Regions from separate parts of the Bacillus sp. LJBS17 genome, predicted to be linked through region 1. Evidence: riboswitches for the same ligand, from Rfam matches in the RefSeq annotation. Region 1 holds a riboswitch; the other holds the start of a gene.
What was found. A riboswitch is a leader RNA that binds a small molecule or an ion and turns the genes downstream of it on or off. The one in region 1 is predicted to bind thiamine pyrophosphate.
Positions count from the first base shown of each region.

Region 2: it holds a riboswitch for thiamine pyrophosphate, as region 1 does, so the genes downstream of both, thiC (phosphomethylpyrimidine synthase ThiC) here and thiT (energy-coupled thiamine transporter ThiT) in region 1, are expected to answer to the same signal.

Region 1 is NZ_CP079759.1:3,083,896-3,088,056, reverse strand. Features, by position in the region: gene floT (flotillin lipid rafts scaffold protein FloT) at 1-924, shown strand, start outside; gene KXZ66_RS16010 (GNAT family N-acetyltransferase) at 942-1,463, shown strand; gene thiT (energy-coupled thiamine transporter ThiT) at 1,505-2,083, opposite strand; TPP riboswitch at 2,183-2,284, opposite strand; rRNA gene KXZ66_RS16000 (16S ribosomal RNA) at 2,749-4,161, shown strand, end outside.
Region 2 is NZ_CP079759.1:934,361-938,521, reverse strand. Features, by position in the region: gene katA (catalase KatA) at 1-14, shown strand, start outside; gene senS (transcriptional regulator SenS) at 41-238, opposite strand; partial or broken gene KXZ66_RS04780 (BBE domain-containing protein) at 551-721, shown strand; gene thiC (phosphomethylpyrimidine synthase ThiC) at 759-2,531, opposite strand; TPP riboswitch at 2,664-2,771, opposite strand; gene KXZ66_RS04770 (Type 1 glutamine amidotransferase-like domain-containing protein) at 2,841-3,533, opposite strand; gene KXZ66_RS04765 (spore coat protein) at 3,575-3,847, shown strand; gene KXZ66_RS04760 (hypothetical protein) at 3,936-4,139, opposite strand.

The DNA.
Region 1 (4,161 bases):
AGAATTGCCCAAGTAAAACGCGATGCTGATATCGCAACAGCAGAGGCTGATAAAGAAACCCGAATTAAGCGGGCAGAAGCCGATAAAGACGCAAAAAAATCAGAACTTGAACGGGCGACGGAAATCGCTGAAGCTGAAAAACTCAATCAGCTCAAAATGGCTGAATTTCGCAGAGAACAAGATACGGCAAAAGCGAATGCCGACCAAGCATATGATTTAGAGACTGCCAGAGCGCGCCAGCAAGTCACAGAGCAGGAAATGCAGGTTAAAATTATCGAACGCCAAAAACAAATAGAACTAGAAGAAAAAGAAATTCTTCGCCGTGAACGTCAATACGACTCAGAGGTAAAGAAAAAAGCCGATGCAGACCGTTATTCTGTTGAGCAGTCCGCAGCAGCTGAGAAAGCCAAACAGCTCGCGGAAGCCGATGCCAAGAAGTACAGTATAGAAGCAATGGCAAAGGCTGAGGCGGAAAAAGTAAGAATTGACGGGCTAGCAAAAGCAGAAGCGGAAAAAGCGAAAGGAGAGACAGAGGCAGAGGTTATCCGCCTGAAAGGTCTTGCAGAAGCGGAAGCAAAAGAGAAAATTGCGGCTGCTTTTGAACAGTACGGGCAGGCGGCGATTTTCGATATGATTGTCAAAATGCTTCCGGAATACGCGAAACAAGCAGCGGCACCTCTTTCAAATATTGATAAAATCACCGTTGTCGATACAGGAGGAAGCGGTGAATCAAGCGGAGCAAACAAAGTAACCAGCTATGCGACGAACTTAATGTCAAGTTTGCAAGAAAGTTTAAAAGCATCCTCAGGAATTGATGTAAAAGAAATGCTTGAGAACTTTTCAGGAAAAGGAAACGTAAAACAAAGCATTAATGAATTAACAAATGAAATCAAAGAAGCCAAAACGATCCAAAAATCAGAGTAAGGAAAGGGCAGAACCGTATGGTAACTGTACGTGAAGCGAAGTTAGAGGATATAAAGGACATTGCAAAAGTGCATGTAGACAGCTGGAGGTCAACATACCACGAAATTATCCCGATTGATTATTTAAACAGCCTGAACTATAAGGAATTTGAAGACAAATGGAAAAGTCGCTCGTTAAAGGGAGTATTTGTTGCTCAGGACGAAAAGGGTTCAGTATTCGGCTTTGCTTCATTTGGACCTATTCGCTCTGAACAAGAAGGCTATGACGGCGAGTTATACGCTATTTATCTTCTGGAAGAGCGCCAGCGGCAAGGTGCAGGCAGGGCGCTCTTAGCAAAAGGAGCGGAGTATTTGCTTCAACATGGGTTTTCAAGTATGTTTGTTTGGGTTATTGAGCAGAATCCCTCGATTATATTTTATCAGGCCTATTCACCTGAAAGAGTAGCGGAGGACAACTTTGAAATTGCCGGAGTAAGGTTGAAAGAAGTAGGTCTTGGCTGGCCGGATCTTTCAGCTTTAAAAACACTTCTTAACAGATAACGAACAATCCCCCAGCGGAATTCGCTGGGGGATTGTTACTTTTACGCTTTGTCACTTTTAAGCAGACGGGGTGCTGTCATAAATAATAAACATAGGACAATTGCACAAATAATGAATGAAGGTACCATGTAAGTCGCATTATAAGTTAAAGAATAAATCCATACCGGTGTTCCTTTTGGAGCAAAGCTACCGAAAAACACAGCTCCTGAAATGACATGCGCGGCATAGCGCAGCAAACTGCCGATAAAAACTGCGCTGACCACTGAAACAATCAATTTCCCTTTTGTTTTTGATACAGCGGCTTTACGGACTGAAGAAGCGAAACAGCCGCTTATGCCGATTGCCGCGAAAGCGACAATGTAATCTAACAATAGCTGTACAGGATGTTGAGCAAACAAGTTTCCGATTGCTATTTGTACTAGACCTGTCAACAAACCTGTAGTAAGACCTGCTTTGACACCCCAGCGAAACGAAATTAAAAAGATCGGAATCATCATGATGGAGACCGAGCCTCCTTGAGGCATGCTAAGAAACATTCCTGAGACAATGTCTAAAATAACGGCTGCCGCTGTCATAATGGCAATTTCAATAAGGCGAACCAGTTGCTTAGATTGATTCATATCTATCTCCTTCCATTGACAGACAACCAAAAGGACAACAAAAAAGCAGCACGCGGAAGGATGAGAAAAGTTCCACGCACTGCTTTACGATCTGCAATTCATTTGACTTTGCCACATCCCTACGCCAGCGTTAACTAACAGGTTCAAAGGGTCAGAACGAAACCGCTCACTCTCAGCTTTAATGCTCCCCTTGTGGTCATCAGTATTTAGTTCGTTTCTACTATACAAGAAAACGAAAAAAACAACAAGATCACATGACTGATGTATATGTTCTTTTAAGAAAGTTATATGATACACACGCTTTAGAAATCATGGCGAGGATTATAGTTTATTTGTTTTATAGATTTTTTAAAAAAACTATTGCAATAAATAAATAGAGGTGTTATATTATTAAACGTCGCTGATGCACAGCGGACACAAACTAGATGCTTCAAAACAACTTGAAAAAAGTTGTTGACAAAAAAGAAGCTGAATGTTATATTAGTAAAGCTGCTTCATTGAGAAGTGACGAAATGATCTTTGAAAACTAAACAAGACAAAACGTACCTGTTAATTCATTTTTATAAATCGCACAGCGATGTGCGTAGTCAGTCAAACTAGGGCCTGCACGACGCAGGTCACACAGGTGTCGCCGCAGGATGCGGTGAACTTAACCTGTGATCCATTTATCGGAGAGTTTGATCCTGGCTCAGGACGAACGCTGGCGGCGTGCCTAATACATGCAAGTCGAGCGGACAGATGGGAGCTTGCTCCCTGATGTTAGCGGCGGACGGGTGAGTAACACGTGGGTAACCTGCCTGTAAGACTGGGATAACTCCGGGAAACCGGGGCTAATACCGGATGGTTGTTTGAACCGCATGGTTCAAACATAAAAGGTGGCTTCGGCTACCACTTACAGATGGACCCGCGGCGCATTAGCTAGTTGGTGAGGTAACGGCTCACCAAGGCAACGATGCGTAGCCGACCTGAGAGGGTGATCGGCCACACTGGGACTGAGACACTACCAGACTCCTACGGGAGGCAGCAGTAGGGAATCTTCCGCAATGGACGAAAGTCTGACGGAGCAACGCCGCGTGAGTGATGAAGGTTTTCGGATCGTAAAGCTCTGTTGTTAGGGAAGAACAAGTACCGTTCGAATAGGGCGGTACCTTGACGGTACCTAACCAGAAAGCCACGGCTAACTACGTGCCAGCAGCCGCGGTAATACGTAGGTGGCAAGCGTTGTCCGGAATTATTGGGCGTAAAGGGCTCGCAGGCGGTTTCTTAAGTCTGATGTGAAAGCCCCCGGCTCAACCGGGGAGGGTCATTGGAAACTGGGGAACTTGAGTGCAGAAGAGGAGAGTGGAATTCCACGTGTAGCGGTGAAATGCGTAGAGATGTGGAGGAACACCAGTGGCGAAGGCGACTCTCTGGTCTGTAACTGACGCTGAGGAGCGAAAGCGTGGGGAGCGAACAGGATTAGATACCCTGGTAGTCCACGCCGTAAACGATGAGTGCTAAGTGTTAGGGGGTTTCCGCCCCTTAGTGCTGCAGCTAACGCATTAAGCACTCCGCCTGGGGAGTACGGTCGCAAGACTGAAACTCAAAGGAATTGACGGTACCGCACAAGCGGTGGAGCATGTGGTTTAATTCGAAGCAACGCGAAGAACCTTACCAGGTCTTGACATCCTCTGACAATCCTAGAGATAGGACGTCCCCTTCGGGGGCAGAGTGACAGGTGGTGCATGGTTGTCGTCAGCTCGTGTCGTGAGATGTTGGGTTAAGTCCCGCAACGAGCGCAACCCTTGATCTTAGTTGCCAGCATTCAGTTGGGCACTCTAAGGTGACTGCCGGTGACAAACCGGAGGAAGGTGGGGATGACGTCAAATCATCATGCCCCTTATGACCTGGGCTACACACGTGCTACAATGGACAGAACAAAGGGCAGCGAAACCGCGAGGTTAAGCCAATCCCACAAATCTGTTCTCAGTTCGGATCGCAGTCTGCAACTCGACTGCGTGAAGCTGGAATCGCTAGTAATCGCGGATCAGCATGCCGCGGTGAATACGTTCCCGAGCTTGTACACACCGCCCGTCACA
Region 2 (4,161 bases), 2.0 Mb from region 1:
AAAAAGATGCTTAATGGAGAAATGCAAAAACCCGCTGTAGTCAGCGGGTTTTTTTATATTTAGTTACACATTGCGTATGCTTCTCATCAATCTTCATATAAATTTCTTCCATGAGTTCCGCGCTGTTTATAATCTCTCGTTTGTTTTTTTCAATCAGCAGCTCAAGCGGCAAAATCTGATTCCCGTAGGTTTTTCGCTTCCTGAATCGTTTTCTCCCCTTTTCTTTTTTGACTCCCATCAATAATCCCTCCTTTTTCATACAAAAAAGGCCCTTATCTAAAAGATAAGAGCCTTCGGTGTCCCGATCAGCGCGATAAATTTGAAAAATTTGTACTGACCATGTTAATTCATACAATACCGACCTGTCAACTATTTTTTGAGGGTATTGATACTATATCAGATTGCATCCCCGCTTTTTCCTTATACACTCTTATCCCCTGACGCATAAGCTAGAGAAACTAGAATACGAGAGAAAGAGATGTGGGTGTGTGGAAAAGACAAAATTGACCGGACGTATCGTGACACGGGATGATCCGGACTTTCGAGTTAAACGATGGGAGACTACGTAAATTGGCCAGATATCAAAATCAGAAACTGGCCAAGAACATATTACGGCGAAAACGTTGAACGACTCCGCCGTGTCAAAACGAAATATGATCCAGAAAATGTTTTCCGCTTTGAACAGAGTATTCCTCCGCTTCGACGCTCTCTGTTTTTCTAAAAAAATGAAGATGGAGCATTCTCCATCTTCATCTTATTTATTGATATAAATTGCTTCCCGTATCGACAAACTCTTTTGCTTTTTCTTTTAATCCTTTATTTATGGCTTCTGCTTCACTGAGATCGTTTTTCTTTGCATAATCCCGAATATCCTGTGAAATTCTCATGCTGCAAAATTTCGGGCCGCACATGGAACAAAAGTGAGCGGTTTTTGCTCCTTCAGCAGGCAGGGTTTCATCATGGTATTCAAGGGCTCTCTCCGGATCAAGAGATAAATTAAACTGATCCCGCCAGCGGAATTCAAAACGGGCTTTCGATAACGCATCATCCCGGATTTGCGCTCCGGGATGCCCTTTTGCAAGGTCTGCCGCATGCGCAGCGATCTTATATGTAATGACTCCTTCACGAACATCATCACGGTTTGGCAGCCCCAAATGCTCCTTCGGCGTTACATAACAAAGCATTGCTGTCCCATACCAGCCGATCATCGCCGCTCCGATCGCTGAAGTAATATGGTCATATCCCGGAGCAATATCCGTTGTCAACGGCCCCAATGTGTAAAAAGGCGCTTCTTTACAAATGTCCATTTGTTTATCGACGTTCTCTTTGATTTTATGCATCGGAACATGTCCAGGACCCTCAATCATCACCTGAACATCATGCTTCCAGGCAATTTGCGTCAGCTCTCCAAGCGTCTCTAATTCAGCAAACTGCGCTTCGTCATTGGCATCAGCAATTGATCCGGGACGCAAACCATCCCCAAGTGAGAAAGCAATATCATACATTTTCATAATCTCACATATTTCTTCAAAATGTGTGTATAAAAAGCTTTCTTGATGATGAGCCAGACACCACTGCGCCATAATCGCTCCCCCGCGTGACACAATACCAGTTGTCCGTTTGGCAGTCAGCGGTACATACCTAAGCAAAACACCCGCGTGAATCGTAAAATAATCCACTCCCTGCTCTGCCTGCTCGATTAGCGTATCACGATAAATCTCCCACGTTAAATCCTCCGCTACGCCGTTTACTTTTTCAAGCGCCTGATAAATCGGAACAGTTCCCACAGGCACGGGGCAATTGCGGATAATCCATTCACGCGTCGTATGAATATCTTTTCCGGTAGAGAGATCCATCATCGTATCCGCTCCCCAGCGGATGGCCCACGTCATTTTTTCCACTTCTTCTTCAATGGATGACGTAACCGCTGAATTCCCGATATTCGCATTAATCTTCACATGAAAATTCCGGCCGATAATCATTGGCTCACTTTCAGGGTGATTAATGTTTGAAGGAATAATCGCCCGGCCGCTGGCTACCTCGTCTCTGACGAATTCAGGAGACACATGCTCACGAATGGCGATAAATTCCATCTCAGGTGTAATGATCCCCTTTTTTGCATAGTGCATTTGTGTGACATTTTGACCTGCCTTCGCCCTCAGCGGTTTCCGCTTTAATCCTGGGTAGCTTACGTTTGGATTTGCTTTTTTATAACCGTTATCTTCTGGTTTTATAGCCCGACCTTCATACTCTTCCACGTCACCGCGCTCTGTGATCCATTTTTGGCGGAGCGGCTTTAATCCTTCTTGAATATTAATGGTTACTTCAGGGTCCGTATACGGTCCGCTTGTATCATAGACACGCACAGGCGCGTTTTCCTCTTCGCCGAACGATCCCGTCGTCGGACTCAATAGGATCTCCCTCATCGGCACTTGGATGTCCGAAGAAGAACCCTCCACGTATACCTTCTTGCTGCCTGAAAAACTTGACATAATGGAAATGTTGGCTTGCTGCACTGAATTGTTTTGCATTACTTTTCCTTCCCCTCTCTACGTTTGAAAGGACAAAATCAAGCCCATAACCAGCACAAAAAACCGGATTCATATAAATGAACCCGGTTACAGTCAGAAAGAAACATATTATTGCCCAGCAAGACAATAACAAAAACAATTCCTCTACTTCCCCACGCTGGTACGAACCAGATCAGGTCCAAAGGGTTAAGAAGCTTACCTTCTCTCTCAGCCCGAAAGCGGGCACCCCCAGTAACTATTGATTTCGCACTCATCTTATCATAAAATCAATCTGAAAAAAAGAGGAATATAGATAATATTCAGCCAATTTCACCCTAAATATTTGACCGGCAACGGAATTTCAGCTATTTCATGTTCAGCCATCATCACCCGATATGCCTTTCCTTCCGACCTTGAACTCACAGTCTGAAACAGCTGATCATTTATGAAATGGAGAGCAGCCCCATCATCCGCTGCATAGCCACTGCATAAGAACTTGTTAGATATCAGCTGGTGGTATGCCGGTCTCCGATCCTTTTCCCCGTCATAATGGGGACAAAAGCTCCCTTGCAAAAAACCTAAACTTTTCAAACTTGTCAGCGGTCCGGCTGAATCCGTCACCCCTTCTTCAAACCAGCAGATCGCACCGGCACTTAATCCAGCTAAAACCACACCGTTCTTCCATGCTTCCCTAAGAATCTGGTCAAGCCCCCACTCTTTCCATAACACAAGTAAATTCCGCGTATTTCCCCCGCCAACATAAATCACGTCCATTTCCATAACAAAAGAAGTTAAATCTGTTGATGGCGGCTTAAACAAAGATAAGTGAGACGGCACACAATCCAGTGTTTGAAATGCATGATAAAACCGCTGAATATAGTTTTGGGAATCTCCGCTCGCCGTCGGCAAAAAACAAATACGAGGCTGCTCTCGTTTTGATTGATTGAGGATATATTGATCGAGGGACAAATTATCCGGCTCCATCGAAAAACCCCCGCCCCCCATCGCAATAATCTGCTTCATCATCACACCCCCCAACAAAATTTGTTGCTTATTATAGCATTTTGTATAGAAGCAAGAAACAAAGCCAAATACTTTCTTATCAGGAGCTGCTAAAAAAACAAAGGGGGTGGTTTCCCATTGAACAAAGTCTTTGTCCCAAAGATATTCTTGATTTGTTAACAACAATAAAAACCAGCATTAACAAATACACTGTCGCAATAACAGAAGCCGAAAATCCCCACATCAGAATAGCATTGCATGATCAATTAGATACAACTGTTTATCTCCATGATGAACTGTCAGATCTTCTGTTAGAAAAGGGATGGCTCGGGTGAGCAATTCCAAATCAAATCGATTAGATTTATCTTACAGCAAAGACCACAAAAAGAGACGGGATCTCAAAGATGAGATGCCGTCTCTTTTTTATTGCTCCACTCTTCTTAAAGCCTCATTTACCGTTTCTTTTATAAACGCGTCTTCACCGCTTAATCGGTCTAAACTGAGATCGCCGTTTCTCAGCCTTTCGGAAATATTGTTTATATCCTCCTCTACTGTGATTTGCAGCTCACCAGCCAAAAACATTCTGTGTAATTCATCTGCAACCAAACTTTCTTTATTCACTTCCATCCACTCCTTTATTTTCAATATT